Regions from separate parts of the Mesorhizobium abyssinicae genome, predicted to be linked through region 3. Evidence: predicted binding sites of a transcription regulator. Region 3 holds the regulator's gene; each other region holds the start of a gene.

Region 1 (5,768 bases), 130 kb from region 3:
GCCATGCAGTGGTGGCCGAAGGTCACCGGCTGCGCCGCCTGCATGTGGGTGAAGCCCGGCATCACCGTCGCCGCATGCTCCTCGGCGCGCTCGAGGAAGGCGGCGATCAGCCCCTTCAGCGCCTCGGCGACACGGAAGCATTCATCCTTGACCCAGAGCCTGAGGTCGACCGCCACCTGGTCGTTGCGCGAACGGGCGGTGTGCAGGCGGCCGGCAGCGGTACCGATCAGGTCGGCAAGGCGCGCCTCGACATTCATGTGGATGTCTTCCAGCCTGGTCGAGAACTCGAACGTGCCGGCCTCGATCTCTTTCAGGATCGTGTTCAGGCCGTCAGCGATCTTTTGCTGATCGGCCGTCGAAATAATGCCCGTTTCAGCCAACATCTCGCTATGGGCGATCGAACCTCTTATGTCCTGTGCGTAGAGTTTGCGGTCGAACGAGATCGACGCGTTGATCGCTTCCATGATCGCGGCCGGACCCGAGGCAAAACGTCCGCCCCACATCTGGTTGCTGGCCTTCTTGTCGCTCATCGCTATAACCCGTGCTCCGGAGCAGTTTTGAAGAAAATGGCAGACCGCAGTAAACTATTCCCGGCCCCGCGCCTGATCCTCGCCGCCCTGGTGGCGGGCGTGCTGGCTGGCGCGGTGGCGGTATATGTCAGCGAGAGCGCTTCTGGCAACAACGCTCCAACGCAAGTCGCGGCATCCGATGGCAAGGACGATGCCGCCTGCGCGGCCAAGGCCGAGCGCGCCAAGCAGGTCGCCGCCAAGGCTACGGGCCAGGTCGCGGCGCTGTTGCCGGCCGATCCGCCGCAGTCGCTGAAGAGCCTTGCCTTCAACGGCCCCGACGGCAAGCCGATGACGGTTGCCGACCACGCCGGCAAGACGCTGCTGTTAAATCTCTGGGCGACATGGTGCGCGCCGTGCCGCGCCGAAATGCCGGCACTCGACGCGCTGCAGAAGGAGATGGGCAGCGACCGCTTCCAGGTCGTCGCGGTCAATGTCGACACCGGCGACGACACCAAGCCGAAGAAGTTCCTTAGCGACATCGGCGTCGCAACGCTCGGCTACTACCGGGATCCGACGTTGGCGTTGTTCAACGACGTCAAGACGCGTGGCCTGGCGCTCGGCCTGCCGGTCACCATGCTGATCGACGGCGAGGGCTGCCTGATCGCGCATATGAACGGCCCGGCCGAATGGTCGGGAGCGGATGCCAGGCGGCTGGTCGAAGCCGCGCTCGGCCCGTCAAGCTGAGCGCAGGGCCGCCGCCGGTTCCAGCATCAGGATGCTGCCGCCGCCGCGCGACCTGCCGGCGCCGTCGTCCTCCTTCTCGGAAGCCACGCCGGTCAGCTCACCGAACGCCTCGATCGGGCCCGGCCTGCCAAGATAGAAGCCCTGGCCGATCTCGCAGTCCTCGGCATCGAGGAACCTGAGCTCGCCCAGCGTCTCGACGCCTTCGGCGAGCACCGGCAGGCCGAGACCGCGGCCGAGCCCGAGAACGGCGCGCACGATGGCCGCGACCTGACCGTTCCTGTCGACCGACTTGATGAAGGATCCGTCGATCTTGATCTTGTCGAAGGGGAAGGCGCGCAGGTTGGAGAGCGAGGAATAGCCGGTGCCGAAATCGTCCATGGCGACACGGACGCCGAGTGCCTTGATCTGCCGCAAGGCCGCCAGCGCGCGCGGCATGTCCTTGACCAGCGCCGTCTCGGTGATCTCGAGCTCGAGCCTGCCCGGCGCCAGGCCGGACCGCAACAGGACCTCATGCACCTTGCGGCTGAAGTTCGGATTGTGCAGCTGCACGGCCGAGACATTGACCGCGACCATCAGCGGGTTTTTCCAGCGGGCGGCTTCCTCGCACGCGGCCGAAAGCACCCATTCGCCGATCTGGATGATGGCGCCGCTGTCCTCGGCCACCGGGATGAATACGGCAGGCGAGATGTCGCCATGCTCGGGATGGTGCCAGCGGAGCAGCGCCTCGAAGCCGATCATCCTGCCGGTACTGATCTCCTTTTGCGGCTGGTAGACGAGGCGGAATTCCCCGCGCGCCACCGCCTGGCGCAGGTCGTGCTCCATCACCCGCCTGTCGCGCGCCTCGGCGCCCATCGAGGCTTCGAAATAGCGATAGGTGTCCTTGCCCTCGGCCTTGGCGCGGTAGAGCGCGGTGTCGGCGTGGCTGACGAGCGAGGCCTGCTCGTCGGCGTCCAGCGGGTAGAGCGCGATGCCGATGCTGGCCGACACCAGGCCGCCGCCGGGCGACAAGCGGTTCTCCTCGCGCATGGCCGAAAGCACCGCCTCGGCGATGCGGCCGGCAGCCTGCGGATCCGGCAGGTTCGGGGCGATGATGGCGAATTCGTCACCGCCGAGGCGGGCCAACATCTGACCGTGGCGAAGTTTGGCCGAGGCGCATTGCGCCACTTTCTGCAGCATCGCGTCGCCGGCGGCATGGCCGAAGAGGTCGTTGACCTCCTTGAACCGGTCGAGATCGAGGAGCATGAGCGCGAGCTGTCCGCCCTTGCCGCCGCGGCCCGCCGCGGCGATCTCGGCCTCCAGCCGGCTGTTGAAGGAGCGGCGGTTGGCGAGCCCGGTCAGCGGATCGTAGTGGGCGAGGCGGATGATCTCCTGCTCCGCCTTCTTGCGCTCGCGGATGTCGCGCACGGCGACCACGCCGTGCGGCTTGCCGCAATAGTCGATGGTCCTGGCGATGAGCTCGACAGGGATCGACGTTCCGTCATGGCTCCTGAGCTCGGTTTCCCGCGCCTGCCCGTCGGCTTCCGCCATGGCGGCGGCGGCGCGCTCGCCGAAGAGGTCGCCAAGCACCATGGTGTTGAGCGTCGCCGATGCGATGCCGGACAATGCCGCAATGCTGTCGTTGGCGCTGACGATGCGGGTGCCGTCGCAGACGATGAGGCCTTCGACCGCCGCGTTGGCCAGGCCATGCATGCGCTCGGCCTCGGCCTGATGGCGGCGGAAGCGCAGGTCGATCCAAAGCGCCGCCGCCGAAAGCACGAGGATGACAAGGCTGGCGGCGGCGGCGGCGAAGGCCTGCGACATCGGCTCGATCGTATACTGCGAGATCGCGATCGAGCTATCCGGATAGATCGACACGGCGCCCATGGCGATGAAGTGCAAGGTGCAGATCGCCAGCGTCAAAAGCACGGCGGCGCCGATCGTCCCCAGTGTCGAGGGGCGGCGCAGCACGACGAAAAGCGACAGCGCCGCAAGCGCGATGCCGGCGACCAGCGAGATGCCGACCAGCAGGTGGTCCCATACGATCCGGCCCTGCACCTCGAACGCCGCCATGCCGGTATAGTGCATCGTGCCGATGCCCGCGCCGAGCACGGCGCCGCCGACCAGGTAGTGGTCGATGCCGCCGCGCAAGGTGGCGATCCACATGCCGGCGGCCGTCAGCAGGACGGCCGCGGCAAGCGAAAGCACCGAGAGTTCGGTGTTGTAGGCGTTGGGTATTCCCGGCGAGAAGGCGATCATGGCGATGAAATGCGTCGCCCAGATGCCGAACCCGGTCGAGGTGGCGGCAATCATCAGCCAGGCATAGCGGTTTCTGTGGGTCGAGCGGTCGACGTGGCGAAGCAGATTGACCGCCGAGAAGGAAGAAATGCCGCAAATAAGGGCTGCAAGTGCGACCAGTCTCAAATCGTGCTCGTGCACGATACAATTATAGACAGTCAACATCGCGCTTCACCTGATCTTCCCGCAACAATCAAGCAATGAAATTGATTAGAGCGGTACGGTTGAAGAATCGGTTATTGCGCATGCAACCACCGCGTGTGTCGCTGGTTGTAAGGACGGACAAGAATGGGCAGGGGGTCGCACACCATGGTTGGAGCGCTCAAGTTCTAAGCCGGCAATCAATTTCCGGAGCCGTGACTGATACATCTTATTTTAGCATCAGATGATGTTCATCGACCCATAACAAAATCGTTGTCCGATTGTCATGCGCAACACATACTGGTTCTGCGGAAGCCCCCCCTTTCGCCAATCAAAACGGGAGATGAAACATGAAGCTCTTCGGCTTCGCGGCGGGTGTTGCCGCTACCTTGACCCTGCTTTCCACCACGTCCGCTTTCGCTGTCACGCAGATCAGTTGGTGGCACGCCATGACGGGCGCGAATGCCGAGGTCGTCGATAAGATCTCCAAGGACTTCAACGCCAGCCAGAGCGACTATCAGATCGTTCCGGTCTTCAAGGGCACATATCCCGAAACCCTGAATGCAGGCATCGCTGCATTCCGTGCCGGCCAGGCGCCGGACATCATCCAAGTGTTCGATGTCGGCACCGGCGTCATGATGGCCGCCGAGAGCGCGATCAAGCCCGTGGCCGACGTTTTCACGGGCGCCGCGATGACGTTCGACAAGACCCAGTATTTGCCCGGCATCGTCGGGTACTATTCGAAGCCGGACGGTACCATGCTGTCTTTCCCTTACAATTCCTCCTCGCCGATACTCTATTACAACAAGGATATCTTCCAGAAGGCTGGCCTCGACGTGAACAGCCCGCCCAAGACCTGGAACGAGGTCTGGGAAGCGGCGAAGAAGATCAAAGCGAGCGGCGCTGCCCCTTGCGGCTATACCTCGACCTGGTTGACCTGGATCCATCTGGAGAATTTTGCCGCCTGGAACAATGTGTCCTGGGCGACCCAGCAGAACGGACTGGCCGGCGGCGATGTCGAACTCAAGATCAACGCGCGGATTTTCGTCAACCACTTTCAGGCGCTGGCGGACCTCGCCAAGGACGGCACGTTCAAATATGGCGGGCGCACCTCCGAAGCCAAGCAGATCTTCCTTGCCGGGGAATGCGGCATCTTTACCGAGTCGTCGGGCGGCCTCGGCGATATCGTCAAGTCCGGCATGAACTACGGCATCGGCCAACTGCCGTATGACAGCGATGCCAAGGGTGCGCCGCAGAACACGACGCCGGGCGGCGCGAGCCTCTGGGTTTTCAGCGGCAAATCGGATGAGGAGTACAAAGGCGTTGCGACCTTCTTCGCCTATCTCTCCAAGACCGAGGTTCAGGAATATCTGCACCAGAAGTCGGGCTACCTGCCGGTGACGCTGGCGGCCTACGAGGCGACCAAGAAGTCCGGCTTCTACGACAAGAACCCCGGCCGCGAGACTCCGATCCTGCAGATGACCGGCAAGGCGCCGACCGAAAATTCCAAGGGGGTGCGGCTGCCCAATCTGCCGCAGGTGCGTGATATCCAGAACGAGGAGTTCGAGAAGATGCTAGCCGGCCAGGAAACGGCCCAGCAGGCGCTCGACAATGCCGTCTCGCGCGGCAACGCGGCGATCAAGGACGCGTTGGCGAACTAGATCCTGGCCGAGGATGGAATGTCGCCCACACGGACCCGTGCGGGCGACCCTTGCTTGATGAGGAAACCAAGCTGATCCCGCGCGTCGTTTTTCCCAACAAAGTCCTTCCTTACCTGCTTGTGGCGCCGCAACTCGCCATAACGCTGGTTTTCTTCTACTGGCCGGCGGGGCAGGCGCTCTATCAGTCCATGCTCAGGCAGGATCCGTTCGGGCTGAAGAGCAAGTTCGTCTGGTTTGCCAATTTCCGCAAAGTGCTTGCCGACCCGGCCTATCTCAACTCGATCAAAGTAACAGTGGTATTTTCGCTTGCCACCGCAATCCTGGCGATGGCCGTGGCGTTGCTGCTCGCCGTGATGGCGGAAAAAGTGGTGCGCGGGAAAGCACTCTACCGCACGCTGATGATCTGGCCCTATGCCGTGGCACCGGCGATCGCCGGCAT
Region 2 (5,768 bases), on a different contig from region 3:
GCTCGACCGTCGCGTGGAAAAGGCCGTGAGTCCGGTGCGATGAACCACCTGCTCGACCGTCCCATCTGGAGCGCGCTCAGCTCGCGACATCAGTCCTTCGCGCAAGGCGACAGCCTGGCCAGGCGATACAGGCCGTCGATCGTTCCGTTCGCGGCCACCGCGGCGGACGACACGGCTAGCCTGGAGGCGCTGGGCAGGCTAATTCCGCCGCTCGAAAGCTCAATCGTGGTCCAGGCGGACGCAATCGTCCTGCCTGCGGCGCTGTCCGCGATTTCGACCGCGTCGCTGGTTCAGATGATCGCCGAGCGGCCGGTGCAGGCCGTATCCGACGAGCGCATCCGGCGGTTGACGCAGGACGATGCCGCCGAGATGCTCGCTCTGGCGGCGCTCACCAGGCCCGGCCCGTTCACGCTTGAGGCGTTGAGCCTCGGCGATTTCTGGGGCGTGAAGATCGACGGCAGGTTGGCGGCGATGGCCGGCGAGCGCATGAAGCAGCCTGGCTACACGGAGCTCAGTGGCGTGTGCTCGCATCCGGATTTCCGCGGCGGCGGCCTCGCCAGGCGGCTGTCCCTGTTCGTGGCAAATCAAATCATGACGCGCGGCGAAATCCCCTATCTCCACGCTTATGCCAGCAATGTCGCGGCCATCGGACTGTACGAGTCCATCGGCTTCCGGCTGAGAAGCATGATGAACATGGCGGTGGTTCAGCGCACCGGATAGGGCGCACCAGCGGCCGTTCTCGCGGACCAAGAGCGTTTCACCGTTTCACGGAACCGGCGAACTGCTCCGTCTCTTTGTTTTGAGGCAATTCCGGACGGAAAACCGCTCACACTTTTCCTGGAATTGCTCTAGGCCGACTTTGGCTCAAGCCGCCGGAAGCCGACGGCTTCCATCAGCATGTCCTCTTCGACCATGCCGGCATTGTGCAGGGCAAGCAGGTTCAGGGCGATTTCCCGGGCTTCGGCCGAATCGGGATGCGCCTGGCGCCGCCGGCAGGCCTCGTCAAAGACGCGCTGCAGCCTGGCGATGTCGGCAGGCTTCAGCAGGCCACGGTCATAAACAGACTTTGGCATGGCAGTCTCCTGACAAGGACCTAGGGCGCCACGCATAAATTGCCAATCTTTCCCGAAGCTTGACTGGTTCCTAGAGTGAAAAGGAGGGATCTCGGGGGGGCCGAGATCCCTCCTTTGATCATGCAATGGGTCGAGATAGACCGCGCGTCAGACGGCGATCTTGCCGCCGCCCTTTTTGGTGATGGCGACCACTGAAGGCCGCGTCGGCATGTCGGGCTTGAAGTCGGGCCAGCGGGTCGACAGGTCCTCATAGTAGGACGGACGGCCGAAGGCCTCCCAGTCCTCGCCGCCGTCGCCCGGATGCTGGACGGCGACGAAGGCGGTCTGGTCGTCCGGCGCGAACAGCGGGCCGCACATTTCGGCGCCGATCGGCACGCGGAAGAACAGCTTCGAGGTCGCCCGCGCCGCGCCTTCGGTGTCGACCGCCCACAGGCCGTCGGTGCGGCCGGTGGCCTTCGGACCCTGGCCGTCGGTGGCGACCCACAAACGGCCAGCCGAATCGACGGCGCAATTGTCCGGCATGCCGAACCAGCCATTGGCGGTGGTCGCGGTCGAGAAGGTGGCGCCGACCTCGGCCACCGAGGGATCGCCGCATTTCAGCAGCACTTCCCATTTGCCCTTGGCGGCAGCGAAGTCGCCGCCATCCTCCGATATCTCGATGATGTGGCCGAAGGCGTTCGACGCGCGCGGATTGGCGGCGTCGACCTGCTCCGCCTTGCGCTTCGAATTGTTGGTCAGCATGACATAGACCTTGCCGTTGGCGCCATTGGGCTGGATGTCCTCTGGGCGGTCCATCTTGGTGGCGCCGAGCAGGTCGGCGGCGCGGCGCGTCTCGATCAGCACGTCGGCCTGGCTGGCGAAGCCGTTTTCCGCAGTCAGCGGGCCCTGGCCGAAGACGATCGGCATCCATTCGACGGTGCCGTCCTCGCCGAACTTGGCGACATGCAGCGTGCCGTCGTCGAGCAGGTCCTTGTTGGCCGCGAGGTCGTTGGCGTTGAACTTGCCGGTGGTGACGAACTTGTAGGCGTAGTCGAAACGCTCGTCGTCGCCGAGATAGAAGACAACGCGGCCGTCCTTGGCGACGATCGATTCCGCGCCCTCATGCTTGAAGCGGCCCATGGCGGTACGCTTGCGCGGCACCGAGGCCGGATCATTGACGTCGACCTCGACGATCCAGCCGAAGCGGTTGGCCTCGTTCGGCTCCTTGGCGAGGTTGAAGCGGTCATAATGCGCGCCCCACTCATAGGCGCCTTCCGGAATGCCGAGGCGCTTGTAGTTGGCGGCTTCCTTGTGGCCCTCCGGCAATTCGCCGGAGAAATAGCCATGGATGTTCTCCTCGGCCATGACATAGGTGCCCCAGGGGGTGACGCCGCCGGCGCAATTGTTGAAGGTGCCGATGACCTTGGTGCCGGCGGGATCGGCATTGGTCTTGAGGCGGTCGTGGCCGGCGGCCGGGCCGGCAAGCTGCATCTCGGTGTTGGAGGTGATGCGGCGGTTGAGCTTGCCGTCGCGCACCACCTGCCACTTGCCGCCGTCCTTGCGGATCTCGACGATGGAGCCGCCATGGGCCGCCATCTCGACGTCGACCTGCTCCTTGCTGAGCGGCGCCACCTCGGCTGCCTTCTTGCCGTCCTTGTCGACGATCTTGACGATGCCGGGGAACATCAGATGCGGGTTGGTGTATTCGTGGTTGACCACCAGCAGGCCATGCTCGGCCGAGCCGTCGATCGGGATATAGCCGACATAGTCGTTGTTGTAGCCGAACTGTTTTGCCTGGGCCTCGGCCGACTGCTTTGCCGGGTCGAATTCCGGCGAGTCGGCAAACAGCGGATCGCCCCAGCGCAACAGCACGTCGGCATCGTAGCCCGGCGCGACATGGTGCTTGTCGTCGATGCCGGCCTCCAGCTCGTCGAAGGTGAAGGCCGAGGCCTCGGCGGCGCGGGCATCGTCGGCGGCGACCAGCGCCAGCGGGCTGACCGTGGCGGCGATGGCCGAAACCGCCAGCGAACCCTTCAGGAAGCCACGGCGCGAGAAGCGCGCGGCGATGATCTCGCCCATGGTGCGGTTGTCGGTGGGATTGACGGCCGGGCCGTCATTCTCCTCGAGCAGGCTGGTTCGGAAACCGGTGTCAGGGGAGCGGTGGTCGGACATGAGCTTTCCTCTGGCTTCTTGGCTGGAGCATGTGACCTGTCGACCCCTATAACCGCTCGATCACATTTTCGTGACACTCGGCGCGTTTTCGGCTGGTTATTTGCCGGCTCATGAACGGCGCCTGTCCCGTCGGCCGGCACCCGTGGCCATTCATCGCTCGCGCATGATTTCAAAATATCGCATCGGTCGGCACCGATCATGGCGGCCGGGACGCATTTTGCGACATCCGGCTTCGATCCTGTCTGAGCGGGGCGCTGGTGAGACGCGGTCTGCTTGACGGCCTCGCGCGCTTCGGAAACAAGGACTGCGGCACGCATGGCGATGGCGGCAATTGGGAGAAATGAACCGTGAGTTTCTGGGGATTGGTGCAGCTTGGCGTTTCGACCGTGATCTTCCTGCTCGCGGCGACCGCGGCCAAGCAATGGGGGCTGGCGCCTAGCCTCGGCAAGATCGTGCTGACGCTGGCGCTCTATTCGCTGGGCAATCTGATCATGCTGAGGCTGATCCGTGAATTCGGCATGTCGGTGTCGTTCAGCCTGTCGGCGGTGATCCAGCTGGTGTCGGTGAACGTCGTGGCGCTCGCCTTCTTCGGCGAGAAGGTCAATGCCCTGCAGGCGACCGGCATCGTGCTGGCGATCGCCGCCGTGGCGCTGATCACGCTCGGGCCCTATATGCAGCGACTCTAAGGCGGTTCAGCGTTTCATGGAATCGCCGAGCCGCCCCGAGTTTTGTTTTGACGCAATTCCTGACGGAAAACCGCTGCGCACTTTTCCTGGAATGGCTGTAGGTCCCGCCCGATGAAATCCGCCGCGGTCGCGTTCTTCAACAAGATCGAGTTTCCGGTCCTTCTGGCCGGGCTGGTGGTCGCCTTCGGACTGTGGGGCTTCGTCGAATTGATGGAGGCGGCGCACGCCACCACGCCGCACGCCTTCGACACCGAGATCCTGCTCGCCTTCCGCCAGGCTGGGCAACCCGACCACCCGATCGGGCCGCTTTGGCTGCAGGGGGCGATGCGCGACATCACCAGCCTCGGCAGCACCAGCGTGCTGGTGCTGATCACCGCGGCGGTGATCGTCTACCTGCTTTTGATCCGCAGGCCGGGATCGGCGCTTCTGATCTTCGTCGCGGTAGCCGGCGGACAGGTGCTGTCCAGCCTGCTCAAGGCCGGCATCGACCGACCGCGCCCGGAACTCGTCTCGCACCTCGTCGACGAGACGTCGCTCTCCTTCCCGAGCGGCCATGCCATGCTGTCGGCGGTCACCTACCTCACGCTGGGCTCGCTGGCGGCGCGCTTCCTGCCGGACCGCACGACCAAGATCTTCGTGCTCTGCCTCGCCGTGCTGATCACGGTGCTGGTCGGCACCAGCCGCGTCTATCTCGGTGTCCATTGGCCGTCCGACGTGCTCGGCGGCTGGTGCGCCGGCTTCGCCTGGGCCATGCTGTGCTGGCTGGTGGCGCGGTTCCTGCAGCGGCGCCATGCGGTGAGCGACAGTGAGTAGCCATGTTTTATCCATACTCAATGATGCTTGAAACATCATGATGTTTGTACTATCCATTGATACTGCAGACTCAGACAAGGGTTCTGGCCGATGATCACCGCCCAGCAGATGCGCGCCGCGAGGGCGCTGGCCGGCATCGATCAGAAGACGTTGGCCGAGCGCGCCGGGGTTTCGCTTCCGACCATTCAGCGCATGGAGGCGAGCGACGGCGTCGTCAGGGGCGTGGTCGACACGCTGATGAAGGTCATCCAGGCACTCGACGAGGCCGGGGTGGAACTGATCGGCGAGAACCAGGCCAGCGAGCGCGGCGGCCGGGGCGTGCGCCTCAAGCCGGCCGTATCGCAGAACCCGCAAGGCTGAGTCGCGTAATAGTCGCGACGGCGACCGCCGACATGCTGCCGACGATCCCCGCCGCCTTCGAGACGCGGAAGGCAGTCCATGGATCAGGCCCGGCGGGCAAACCACCAGCAGGCACGGCCGACATTTGCCGAACTGTTCACCCCAAAGCTGGTGACGGTGCTGCGTGAGGGCTACTCGCTAGCACACTTCAGGACCGACGCGATTGCCGGGCTGACGGTTGCCATCGTGGCGCTGCCGCTGTCGATGGCGATCGCGATCGCCTCCGGCGTGACGCCCGAGCGCGGCCTCTACACTTCGATCGTCGGCGGCTTCATCATCTCGGCGCTCGGCGGCAGCCGCTTCCAGATCGGCGGCCCGGCAGGCGCCTTCATCGTGCTGGTGGCGGCGACGGTGGCGCGCGTCGGCGTCGACGGGCTGCTGCTGGCAACGATGATGGCCGGCGTCTTCCTGCTCGCCATCGGCTATCTGAGGCTCGGCACCTACATCAAGTTCATCCCCTATCCGGTGACCGTCGGCTTCACCGCGGGGATTGCCGTCATCATCTTCTCCGGCCAGATCACCGAGCTGTTCGGGCTGACGCTTGCCGGCAAGGAGCCGGGGCCGCTGGTGCCGAAGCTGATGGCGCTCAGTGAGGCGGCCGGCACGATCAACCCGGCCGCGACCTTCGTGGCGGTGCTGACCATCG
Region 3 (5,768 bases):
CCTCCCTGAAGTTCTTGCTCAGACTCGCTTGCGGTAGACGGTATCGAGCCAGACGGCGACGACCAGAACCGCGCCGACGACAATGCTCTGCAGCGGCGAGTCGATGCCGAGCAGCACCATGCCTGACTGCAGCGACTGCATCAGAAGCGCGCCGAGCATGGCCCCCAGCACGGTTCCCGAGCCGCCGGCGAGCGACGTGCCGCCGATGACGGCGGCGGCGATGACCAGGAGCTCGTCCAGCGTGCCCAGCGCGTTGGTCGCGGCGTTGAGGCGCGCCGACGAGATGGCGGCGCTGATCGAGGCCAGCACGCCCATGATCATGAACACCTTCATCGTCACCCAGCGCGTGTTGATGCCGGCGAGCGAGGCCGCCTCCGGATTGCCGCCGATGGCGAACACATAGCGGCCGAAGCGGGTTCGCCGGGTGATGAAGGTCATGACGATGCCGACCGCGACCGCCATCAGCACCGGTATGGCGATGCCGTGGGCGATGAACAGACCGCCTTCGGGAATGGTGATGCCGTTCTGCTGGGCGTACTGGCGCACGATGCCGACCGGCCACGGATAGGAATTGGCGACCGAGACCGCGCCGAGGATGGCGGCGCAGGCGACGACGCCGAGGAAGACTTCCGCCCATACCGGACGCAGCGGGAAATTGAACCGCTTGCGCTGCGAGCGGCCGTTGAGCAGCGCGAAGGCGACCGCCGCGCAGGCGACGACGCCAACGACCCAGCTCGCCGTGGCCCCGATCGAGCCGCGCGGTCCGCCACCCATCAACTGGAAGGTGGCGTCGAGCGGCGCGACCGTGCGGCCGCTGGTGATCATCCAGGCCATGCCGCGCCAGACCAGCAGGCCGCCCAGCGTGACGATGAAAGCCGGCACCTCCATATAGGCGATGATGAAGCCCTGGAAGGCGCCGATCGCCAGGCCAAGCACCACGCCGGCAGCGAGCGCGATGATCCACAGCCATGGATTTCCGAGCTCGAGACCGATGACCCGGATCAGGAATTCGGCCTGCGCCACGCCCATGATCATGCCGACCACGCCTTCGACGGAGCCGACGGAAAGATCGATATTGCGCATGACGATGACCAGCACCATCCCGGTCGCCATGATGGCTACCGAGGACGTCTGCACCGACAGGTTCCACAGGTTGCGCGGCGTCAGGAAAAGCCCGCCCGACAGGACGTGGATGCCGATCCAGATGACCAGCAGCGCGCCGACCATGCCGAGCATGCGCGTGTCGAGTTCGGTTGCCTTGAGGAAGCGGCCGGCGGCGCTGAGTTCGGCTGCGCGTGCCCGGTCCGCGGCGACCGTGCTTGAGGTCGTATCGGTCATGATTTCCTCCCACCGGTTTGCCGTCTGGCGCGGTTGCCGGAACATGATTCTATTGGCTTTCCCGGCTCACTTGAAGCCGGAAGCCCGTTGCGAAACGAAGCTTGATGGACGCCGCGGCTCATGGGCCGCGGCGCCTGGTCTTCAAACTGGAAGGCCTGCCTCAGTTGCAGGCGGCGACGGCGCCCGCGGCAACGCCGGCGCAGACTTCGTCCTTCTTGATCCAGCCCGCGTCGATGACGACGTTGAGGTTGTCCTTGGTGATCGCGACCGGCGTCAGGAACAGCGACTTGACGGTGTTGCCGCCCGGCGTGGTGAAGTCCTTGACGCCGGCAATGTCGGTCATCTTCTTGCCGTCGGCGAGAGCCGAGGCGATCTCGGCGGCGTTCTTGCCGAGTTCGCGCGCGTCCTTCCACACCGACACGGTCTGGGTGCCGAGCGCGATGCGGTTCAGCGCGGCGTGGTCGCCGTCCTGGCCCGACACCGGAACGGTCCCGGCGAGGCCCTGCGCCGTCAGCGCGGCGACGACACCGCCGGCGGTGCCGTCATTGGCCGCCACCACCGCATCGACCTTGTTGTCGTTGGCGGTCAGGAACTGCTCCATATTCTTCTGCGCGTTGGCGGGCAGCCAGCCGTCGGTATAGGCCTCGCCGACATTCTTGATCTTGCCGCCGTCGATGGCTTCCTTCAGCACTTCCATCGAGCCGGCGAACAGGAAATCGGCGTTCGGGTCGGCGCCCGAGCCCTTGATGAAGACATAATTGCCTTCCGGCTTGACCTTGAACACTTCGCGGGCCTGCATGCGGCCGACTTCCTTGTTGTCGAAGGTCAGGTAGAAGACGTCCTTGTTCTCGATCAGCCGGTCGTAGCCGACGACCGGAATGCCTTCGTCCAGCGCCTTCTGCACCGCCGGCCCGACGGCCGAAGCGTCCTGCGCCAGCACGATCAGGGCATTGGCGCCCTGCGAGATCAGGCTTTCGACGTCGGTCAGCTGCTTGCCGGGATTGGACTGCGCGTCGGCCGAAATATACTTGTCGCCGGCCGCCTCGATGGCCTTCTTCATCGCCGCTTCATCGGTCTTCCAGCGCTCTTCCTGGAAGTTCGACCAGGAAACGCCGATCACCTTGTCCTTCGCCTCGGCGACCGACGCGAGCGTCAACGACAAGGCGACACCCGCCAGCATGGCGGTTGCGAATTTCTTCATGATTTCCTCCCTGCGCCATTGCGGCGCGACCCAGACTGGCCCTGAGGCCGGCATAGAGGCTTTTTTTCGAGCCTCGAAAAAAATATGATCCAACGGCGGAGCGCTGTCAACAACGATTCTGAGCGATTCCGAGGCCTCGGCGAATTTTTTTCGAGCTCCGGAATAAATAAATGACAGGCTGGCCCGCTTCTGCCACTATTCATACGGTGTCGCCGACGGCCTTCGAAATCAAAAACGGCCGCGACGACCGGGAGGAAGGCAAAGCATGTCGGTTGGAATCCGCCACGACGATCTGCGCCGACGCAACCGGGCGATGGTTATTTCGGCCGTGCGCCGCGCCGGCCAGCCGTCGCGTACCGAGATCGCCGCCACCACCGGCCTCAGCCATTCGACCATCTCGGCGATCTCGTCCGACCTGATCCAGGAAGGCATCCTGACCGAGAGCAAGCCAAACGAGGCTGTTTCGCTGAAGCGCGGCCGGCCGCAGGTCGGGCTTGCCCTCAATCCGGAAGCCACGGCGGTGATGACGGTGGTCCTGTCGCTGAACTTCCTTTCCGTCGCCGTCATCGACTATGCCGGGCAGGTCATTGCCGAGGAGCAGCGCCGCCTCGACACGGCGATCATGCCGCGCGACGAGCTGATCGGCGAATGCGTGGCCATCGTCCGGCGCCGTTTCGAGGATCCCGACCTCGACGTCCGCGGCGTCGCCCGCATCGCCATGGGCATCCAGGGCATCACCGACACCCATGCCCGCGCCATGTTGTGGTCACCGATCACGCCGCAGACCGACATCGCCTTCGCCGACATTCTGGAAGCCGAATTCGGCGTTCCGGCCACCATGGAGAATGACTGCAACATGATGGCGGTGGCGCTGCAGTGGCGCGATCCCGAGCGGTACCGCGACGACTTCATTGCCATCCTGCTCTCGCACGGCATCGGCATGGGGCTGGTGCTGAAGGGAGAGCTGTTCACCGGCACCCATTCCTCCGGCGGCGAATTCGGCCACATGATCCACCGGCCGGGCGGCGCGCTCTGCCGCTGCGGCCGGCGCGGCTGCGTCGAGGCCTATGCCGGCAACTATGCGATCTGGCGCAATGCCAAGCAGATGGGCGAGGACGCCGAGCCGGTCGATGTCAGCGACGCCGACATGCGCTCGCTCGCCGCCAGGGCGCGCGCCGGCGACGGCCCGGAGCGCCAGGCCTACCGCAAGGCCGGCGAGGCGCTCGGCTACGGCCTCGGCAGCCTGTTCGCGCTGATCGATCCAGCTCCCGTCGCCATGGTCGGCGTCAGCGCCGCCGCCTTCGACCTGATCGAGCCGGCGCTGCGCGAGGCGATCGCCCAGACCGCCGGCGGCCAGCATTCGAAGTCGATCTCCTTCGACACCGAGCCGAACGAATTGCCGCTCATCCGCGAAGGCTGCGCCATGCGCGCACTGACCTTCGTCGACCAGGAGATTTTCGCGCCGGGCGTGCAGGTGAAAGGCGGCGCCACCGGGAAGAACGTGGCCTGAGCGTCAATCTTCCCTGATCGCGTATCCGGCCCCGCGGATGGTGCGGATGACGTCAGGCATGCGGCCATTGTTGACCGCCTTGCGCAGGCGGCCGACATGCACGTCGACCGTGCGCTCGTCGATGTAGATCGTCTCGCCCCAGACATTGTCGAGCAGCTGGCTGCGCGAGAACACGCGGCCGGGATGGCGCATCATGAATTCGAGCAGGCGGAACTCGGTCGGACCGAGCCGGATCTCGCTCTTCTTGCGATAGACACGATGCGATTCGCGGTCGAGCACGATGTCGCCGACCTTCAGCATGCTGGACAGGACTTCCGGCTTGGCGCGGCGCAGCAGCGCCTTGACGCGCGCCATGAACTCCGGCGTCGAGAACGGCTTGACCAGATAGTCGTCGGCGCCGGTGGAGAGGCCGCGCACCCGGTCGCTTTCCTCGCCGCGCGCCGTCAGCATGATGATCGGCAGCCGCTCGGTCTCCGGCCGCATCCTGAGACGCCGGCAGAGCTCGATACCGGAAACCGCCGGCACCATCCAGTCGAGCACCAGGAGGTCGGGCACGTTTTCCTGCAGCCGGATTTCGGCCTCGTCGCCGCGTGTCACCACCTCGACCTGGTAGCCTTCCGATTCAAGATTGTAGCGGAGCAGCACCCCCAGCGGCTCCTCGTCCTCCACCACCATGATGCGTGGCGCGATCATCGGCCCGTCACCCTTCTTCTCAGGCCGCCGGCGCCGACATCGCCGTCTCGTCCAGCTTCGGACGATTGGCGGGCAGTTGCTGGCCGGTCAGCACGTAGTAGGCGTTCTCGGCGATATTGGTGACATGGTCGCCGATGCGCTCCAGATTCTTGGCGCAGAACAACAGATGCGTGCAAGCGGTGATGTTGCGCGGATCTTCCATCATGTAGGTCAAAAGCTCGCGGAACACCGAGGTGTATTTGACGTCGATGCGCTCGTCGTCGTTGCGGAGCTTGGCAAGCGCCGCGGCATCCGCGGCGGCATATTCCTCGATGACCCCCTGCACCTGAATCAGCACCAGCTGCGCCATGCCGTCGATCGAATGCGAAAGGTCGCGCGGCGTGACGCTGAGACCGACGGTGCCGACGCGCTTGGCGATGTTCTTGGCGAGGTCGCCGATGCGTTCGAGGTCGCCCGCCATGCGGATCGAGCCGACCACGGCGCGCAGATCGTTGGCCATCGGCTGCCGCTTGGCGATCAGCGTGATGGCGCGGTCGTCGAGCTCGCGCTGGCGTGCGTCCATGATGGCGTCGTCGGACACCACACGCTGCGCCAGGGCGTTGTCTGAATTGAGCAGCGCGCGCGTCGAGCCGGCGACCATCGAGCGGGCGAGATCGCCCATGTCGGAGATCAGCTTGCTGATGGCGCCGAGATCCTCGTCGAAAGACGCAACCGTATGATGTTCACCCATGATCCTGTCCTCGTGCTTGGAAATCAGCCGAACCGGCCGGTGATGTAGTCCTGGGTGCGCTTGTCGTCGGGGTTGGTGAACATCTTGTCGGTGGCGCCCTCCTCGACCAGGTAGCCGAGGTGGAACATCGCCGTGCGCTGCGACACGCGCGCCGCCTGCTGCATCGAATGGGTGACGATGACGATCGTGTAGTTCTGGCGCAGCTCGTCGATCAGCTCCTCGACGCGGGCGGTTGCGATCGGGTCGAGCGCCGAACACGGCTCGTCCATCAGGATCACCTCCGGCGAGACGGCGAT
Region 4 (5,768 bases), on a different contig from region 3:
ACGCAGCAGCACCAACTGCCAGACGGTCTCGACCATGCCGGTCAGCGACATGCAAATGGCCATGCCGAAGCTTGCCCGCACCAGCATCAGCTTGCGGCCGTAGCGGTCGCCGAGCCGTCCCCACAGCGGCGCCACAAGTGCCGCCGCAAGGAAGGTGGCGCCATAGGCGATGCCCGACCATTGCACGATCGCCGCATGGCCCTTGGCGCCCAGCTGCTCGACATAGAGCGGCAGGAAGGGCAACAGCAGGGTCATGGCGATGAGCGTGCTGAACGAGCCGGCAAAACAGACGGCGAGATTGCGTCGCCAGTGGACATTGTAGCCGCCGTGTTCGCTGCCGTGCTCGCTCATGTCATGCCTGCCCGGTCAGGGGGATTGTTGCGGATGCCAATTTGGGATACCAAACTGGTATCCGTCATGAACCTCAACCCTGTCGCTGTCAATGCGACCGTTATCAACGGAACCGCCATGTCGCAGATGCAGAGCGTCGAACGGCAGCTTCGCGAAATGATCCTCGGCCTCGAGATCGGGCCCGGCGAGCGCCTGACCGAGCGCTGGATCGAAAGCCGCTTCGCCGCCTCGCGCACCCCGGTCAGGGCGGCGCTGCTGCGGCTGGAGACCGAGGGCCTGATCTGCCGCGACGGACGCGGCTGGACCGTCTCGCCCATCAACCTCGCCGAGCTCGAGCAGATCGCCGTCTATCGCGAGGCGGTCGAGGTGGCTGCTATCCGGCTTACTTGCGCCCTGGAAGACAAGAGCCCCATCGATCTCATCGAGGCGATGCTGGACTCCTGCGATGCCGCCACCCCACGCGAGGAATGGCACCGGGTCGGCATGGATTTCCACATCGAGCTGGCCAGGCTTTCCGGCAACGACTTCCTTTTCCGGGCGGTCCGCGATGCGATGACCAGGCTGTCGCGCGCCCGCTGGCTCGAGGTGCGCGACGAGGCGGCACTTGGCCGTGCCTGGGCCGAGCACCATGCTGTGCTGGCCGCCGTGCGGGCAGGCGATGCCGACGAGGCGGCACGGCTGCTTTCAACCCATATCGTCGGCAGCCGCGACCGGCTGGTGACGTCGCTGCGCGACGACCGGCGCGGCCTGCGCGCCCGGGGCTTCGCCGTCGTCGCCGCCTGATCGCGATTCAGTTCGCTTTGGCTCTCGCTTCGCGTGCGCCGATGGCGTAAGAGCGGCGATGGAAAACAACCGGTTTGAAATACCCGTGACCGTCAAGTCGGCCACGGCGGGAACCAATCAGCTCTTGCGCAGCGCGCGCGAGGCTTCCGACTATCTGCTCAACAGCTGGCCCGGCAAGCGCAGCGCCAAACACCGCGAAGCGCTGCAGGCCTGTCACGACGCTCTGGCCGGCGACAAGCCGGCGATGAATGCGAGGCGCGCCTTCATCGCGGCCGCCCGCGAAGTGAATGTCTTCGTCAGCGACAAGGCCTCCGCATAAGCGACGCGGCCTTCTGACTGCATTGTTACTTGGCCGTTTCCGCTTCCGTCTTGTCCGCGGGCTTCGAACGCTCCTTGGCGGCGACCTTGGCCGCCAGCTTCTCGGCCTTCTTGGCGGCCTTCTGGCGATCGCGCTCCTTGCGTTCCTGACCGTAGTTCGGTGCTCGCGCCATATCGCTTCCTTTCAACTGCGGGACTTGACGTCCTGCCTAGGAGCATTGGAGCGCAAACACAACGGCTGAAGCAAGAATAGGCGTACAATGGGCCTGCCCTCGGTTCGGGGCTTGCAAGACAGGCGGCACAATGGTGTAGGAGAAATCTGCGCGCTAGCGCCAGGCTGATTGAAACGACGGACCGATGGCCACGCCTCTCCGAACCGCCGCCAAGGTGTTTTACTACGCGCGCAACTTCGCGCGTGACCTCGCACCGCAGGCGCTGTTCCGTCGCCGGCTGGCGGGATGGCTGGAGCAGACACGGCGGTCGGACGGCTCGGTCCGCCAGCGGGTGAACTACTACAACAGGCTGGAGCGGCCCTTCGCGCCGAGCCCGGCCGCGGTGCCGGTCAGTCGCATGCCGTTTTCGCCGAGCATGTATTATTACGACCTCAAGGAATTTGCCCGCTATTTCGATCCGGCGCTGCTCATCGATCTCGAATTCGGTGATGTCATCGACGTCCCAAAGATGCCGGCGATCGTCAAGGACCGGCCGATCACGGACGGCAACGGCAATGCCGTGCTGATGAAGCTGGACAAGTTCCGCCACTTCCAGCTGCCGGCCGATCGGCAGCCCTTCGCCGACAAGCGTCCGCTCGTGGTCTGGCGCGGCGATCTCAACAACCCGATCCGCACGCGGTTCCTCGATGCCGTGCGCGACTTGCCGATCTGCGATGTCGGGACGCCGAAGAAGGAAGCCAAGGCCGAATACCAAAAACCCTATCTCACCATCGATGAGCAGCGGCGCTACCGCTACATCGTCTCGCTCGAGGGCAACGATGTCGCGACCAACCTCAAATGGATCATGAGCTCGAACTCGCTCTGCCTGATGCCGCCGCCGACCTACGAGACCTGGTTCGCCGAAAGCGAGGTCAGGGCCAATGTCCACTATGTGCCGCTGGCCTCCGACTTCTCCGACCTCGCCGACAGGGTGGCCTATTTCGAAAAGCATCCGGCCGAGGCCGAACGCATCGTCGCCGCCGCCAACGCCTATTGCCAGAAGTTCCGCAACGAGCGGGACGAGCAGGCGATCTCGCTGCTCGTCCTCTACAAATATTTCGTGCTCAGCGGCCAGGTCAAACCGGATCCCGAGGTCTGGCGTTTCATCACCGGCTGACCCTTCCGGCAATCAGACGTCGCTGCGGTCGAGCACCAGGTCGGCAGGCCCGAAGCGGCCCTTGGCCGTCAGCTGCTGGTGCCAATAGGGGTAGAGAACCGGCGGCCGGCTGACGGCGTCGAGCCGCGCCCGCTCATCGAAGGACAGCGTCAGGCTGGCGGCGGCGATGTTGTCCTTGAGCTGCGCCTCGCTGCGGGCGCCGATCACCAGCGACGACACCGCCGGCCGGCCGAGCAGCCACGCGAGCGCCACCTGCGCGCCTGACACGCTCCTGGGCTTGCCGATGTCGACCAGCACGTCGACGATCCGCCACAGCCGGTCCTCGTCGCGGATCGGTGGTTCCGACCAGCCGCCGATCTGGCGGGCGGTCGGACTGTTGCGGTCGTATTTGCCGCTGAGCAGCCCGCCGGCGAGCGGGCTCCACACCAGCACGCCGAGCCCCTGGTCGACCGAGATCGGCAGCAGCTCGTATTCGGCCTCGCGCGCCTCCAGCGTGTAGTGGATCTGCTGGGTGACGAAGCGCGGCTGGTGGCTGCTGTCGCTGATGGCGAGTGCCTTCATCACCTGCCAGCCGGAATAGTTGGAGCAGCCGGCGTAGCGGATCTTGCCCTGGCTCACCAGCGTGTCGAGCGCGGCGACCGTTTCCTCGAGCGGCGTCACGCCATCCCATTCGTGCAGGAAATAGATGTCGATGACGTCGGTCTTCAGCCGCTTCAGGCTCTTCTCGCACTCGCGGATCAGGTGGTGGCGCGACAGGCCCTCGTCATTGGGGCCCTTGCCGATGCGCATGCGCGCCTTGGAGGCGATCAGCACATCGTCCTTGCGCTTGCCGCCGAGCGCCTCGCCGATGATCTCTTCCGAAATCCCGTTCGAATAGACATTGGCGGTGTCGATGAGGTTGATGCCGGCATCGATGCAGAGGTCGATCATCCGGCTTGCTTCCTTGAGGTCGGTCTTGCCGACCGCCGCGAAGGCGCCGGCGCCGCCGAATGTCATGGTGCCGAGCGTCAATGTCGAAACCTTCAGCCCGGAACGGCCGAGTGTACGGTATTCCATTTGAGATCCTCGCAATCGCATTGAGAGGCGCCACGAATGGGCAGCCCGAATAGGACAGCCTATTTGTAGGACAAGTTGCTCGGCTTGTCGCCCCATCGCGGCGACCGGTCGATCACATCTGGAGCAGCGGCATTGCAATAAAACCGTCATTGCCGGCCTTTATTGAAGTCGGCTCAGGATGGCGAACGGAGAAGCACGATGAGCGAACTGAAACCGAATTCCGGAGCCAGGGACTGGCTGGAAGCCGAACTCGCCGACACGCTCGACGAGGACTACGAGCTCGAGATATCGGAGCCGGCGCTGTCGCTCGAGATCGCCAAGATCTACAAGGAGTCGCATCCGCCCTCGATCGAACGCATGCAATATTTCCGAGACTTGCTGCGGCTCCAGTCCGAACTGATCAAGCTGCAGTCCTGGGTGGCCTATCACAAGAAGAAGGTCGTGGTGGTCTTCGAGGGCCGCGACTCCGCCGGCAAGGGCGGCGTCATCAAGCGCATCACGCAGCGGCTCAATCCGCGCATCTGCCGTGTCGTGGCGCTGCCGGCGCCGACCGAGCGCGAGAAATCGCAATGGTATTTCCAGCGCTACGTGCCGCATCTGCCGGCCGGCGGCGAGATCGTGCTGTTCGACCGCTCCTGGTACAACCGCTCCGGCGTCGAGCGGGTGATGGGCTTCGCCGGGCCGGACCAGGTCGAAGAGTTCTTCCACGACGTGCCGGAATTCGAGCGCATGCTGGTGCGCTCCGGCATCACCCTGGTCAAATACTGGTTCTCGATAACCGACGAGGAGCAGCAGATGCGCTTCCTGATGCGCATCCATGATCCGATGAAGCAGTGGAAGCTGTCGCCGATGGACCTGCAATCGCGCGTGCGCTGGGAGCAGTATACCAAGGCCAAGGAAGAAACCTTCGCCCGCACCAACATTCCCGAGGCGCCATGGTTCATCGTCGAAGGCAACGACAAGAAGCGCGCCCGGCTGAACTGCATCGACCATCTCCTGCAGCAGTTTCCCTATGAGGAGGTGCCGCATGAGGAGATCACGCTGCCGGAGCGCGTCTTCAACCCCGAATACGAGCGCCAGGTGCTGCCGCGCGAGCTTTACGTGCCGGAGAAGTATTGAAGCGCTTTTTCCTTCTCCCCGTTCCACGGGGAGAAGGTGCCCGAAGGGCGGATGAGGGGCGGCGCCGACGCCAGCGATTGAACGCGATCGAGCCGTTGCCCGGGCCTGCGGGGCATTGGCGGCAACATAATCTTGGATCGGTAGCGCCGCCCCTCATTGTCCTGCCGGACATTTCTCCCCGTATAGTGACGGGGAGAAAGGGCTGCATCGCCGGTTTCGCCAATCTCCAGATCACGCCCGCTCAATCACCACATGCGTGGCGAGGGGCGTCGCCACCTGCTCGGTGCACTGGTAGCCAAGGCCCGGCATGTCCAGGCCGGCGAAAAGATGCTCGCCCTTGCCGAGCAGCACCGGCGATATCGCCAGGTGCATCTCGTCGATGAGCCGCTCCTGCAGATACTGCCGGACGGTCGAAACGCCGCCGCCGACGCGCACATCCTTGCCGGCGGCCGCCTCCCTGGCCTGTTCCAGCGCCGAATGGATGCCGTCGGTGACGAAATAGAACGTCGTCCCACCTTCCATCTCGATCGGCGCGCGTTTGTGGTGCGTGAGCACGAAAGTCGGCACGTGATAGGGCGGGTTGTCACCCCACCAGCCTTTCCAGCTGTCGTCCTGCCAGTCGCCGCGGATCGGCCCGAACATGTTGCGGCCGAGGATCCAGGCGCCGACATTCTCGAAGCTGCGCGCCGCGAACGCGTCGTCGGTGTCGGTGGTGCCGCCGTCCTGGCCCATCACAACCTTGCGAAAAAAGCGGGTGCCGATCATCCATTTGTGGAGGTTCTCGCCGCCGATACCGAGCGGGTTGGCGAGAT

The links. The regulator PhoB, encoded in region 3, activates phosphate uptake and scavenging genes when phosphate is short. The targets are predictions, from matches to a motif close to TGTCATNNANCTGTCAT.
Region 1: the regulator PhoB is predicted to act here: its motif matches at 3,940-3,956, upstream of ugpB (sn-glycerol-3-phosphate ABC transporter substrate-binding protein UgpB).
Region 2: the regulator PhoB is predicted to act here: its motif matches at 3,284-3,300, upstream of PU724_RS23640 (PhoX family protein).
Region 4: the regulator PhoB is predicted to act here: its motif matches at 3,971-3,987, upstream of ppk2 (polyphosphate kinase 2).

Annotation. Positions count from the first base shown of each region.
Region 1 is NZ_JARAKC010000006.1:117,007-122,774, reverse strand. Features, by position in the region: gene argH (argininosuccinate lyase) at 1-530, opposite strand, end outside; gene tlpA (thiol:disulfide interchange protein TlpA) at 567-1,253, shown strand; gene PU724_RS15420 (EAL domain-containing protein) at 1,245-3,692, opposite strand; gene ugpB (sn-glycerol-3-phosphate ABC transporter substrate-binding protein UgpB) at 4,019-5,329, shown strand; gene ugpA (sn-glycerol-3-phosphate ABC transporter permease UgpA) at 5,404-5,768, shown strand, end outside.
Region 2 is NZ_JARAKC010000012.1:128,730-134,497, reverse strand. Features, by position in the region: gene PU724_RS23655 (MarR family winged helix-turn-helix transcriptional regulator) at 1-43, shown strand, start outside; gene PU724_RS23650 (GNAT family N-acetyltransferase) at 40-720, shown strand; gene PU724_RS23645 (hypothetical protein) at 849-1,073, opposite strand; gene PU724_RS23640 (PhoX family protein) at 1,221-3,224, opposite strand; gene PU724_RS23635 (hypothetical protein) at 3,572-3,910, shown strand; gene PU724_RS23630 (phosphatase PAP2 family protein) at 4,022-4,723, shown strand; gene PU724_RS23625 (helix-turn-helix domain-containing protein) at 4,814-5,083, shown strand; gene PU724_RS23620 (SulP family inorganic anion transporter) at 5,162-5,768, shown strand, end outside.
Region 3 is NZ_JARAKC010000006.1:246,768-252,535, forward strand. Features, by position in the region: gene PU724_RS16055 (sugar ABC transporter permease) at 19-1,338, opposite strand; gene xylF (D-xylose ABC transporter substrate-binding protein) at 1,499-2,539, opposite strand; gene PU724_RS16065 (ROK family protein) at 2,805-4,049, shown strand; gene phoB (phosphate regulon transcriptional regulator PhoB) at 4,053-4,742, opposite strand; gene phoU (phosphate signaling complex protein PhoU) at 4,762-5,472, opposite strand; gene pstB (phosphate ABC transporter ATP-binding protein PstB) at 5,496-5,768, opposite strand, start outside.
Region 4 is NZ_JARAKC010000005.1:348,984-354,751, reverse strand. Features, by position in the region: gene PU724_RS14705 (multidrug efflux MFS transporter) at 1-351, opposite strand, end outside; gene PU724_RS14700 (GntR family transcriptional regulator) at 469-1,134, shown strand; gene PU724_RS14695 (DUF982 domain-containing protein) at 1,193-1,453, shown strand; gene PU724_RS14690 (hypothetical protein) at 1,479-1,625, opposite strand; gene PU724_RS14685 (glycosyl transferase family 90) at 1,810-2,781, shown strand; gene PU724_RS14680 (aldo/keto reductase) at 2,794-3,837, opposite strand; gene ppk2 (polyphosphate kinase 2) at 4,036-4,956, shown strand; gene PU724_RS14670 (dihydrofolate reductase family protein) at 5,188-5,768, opposite strand, start outside.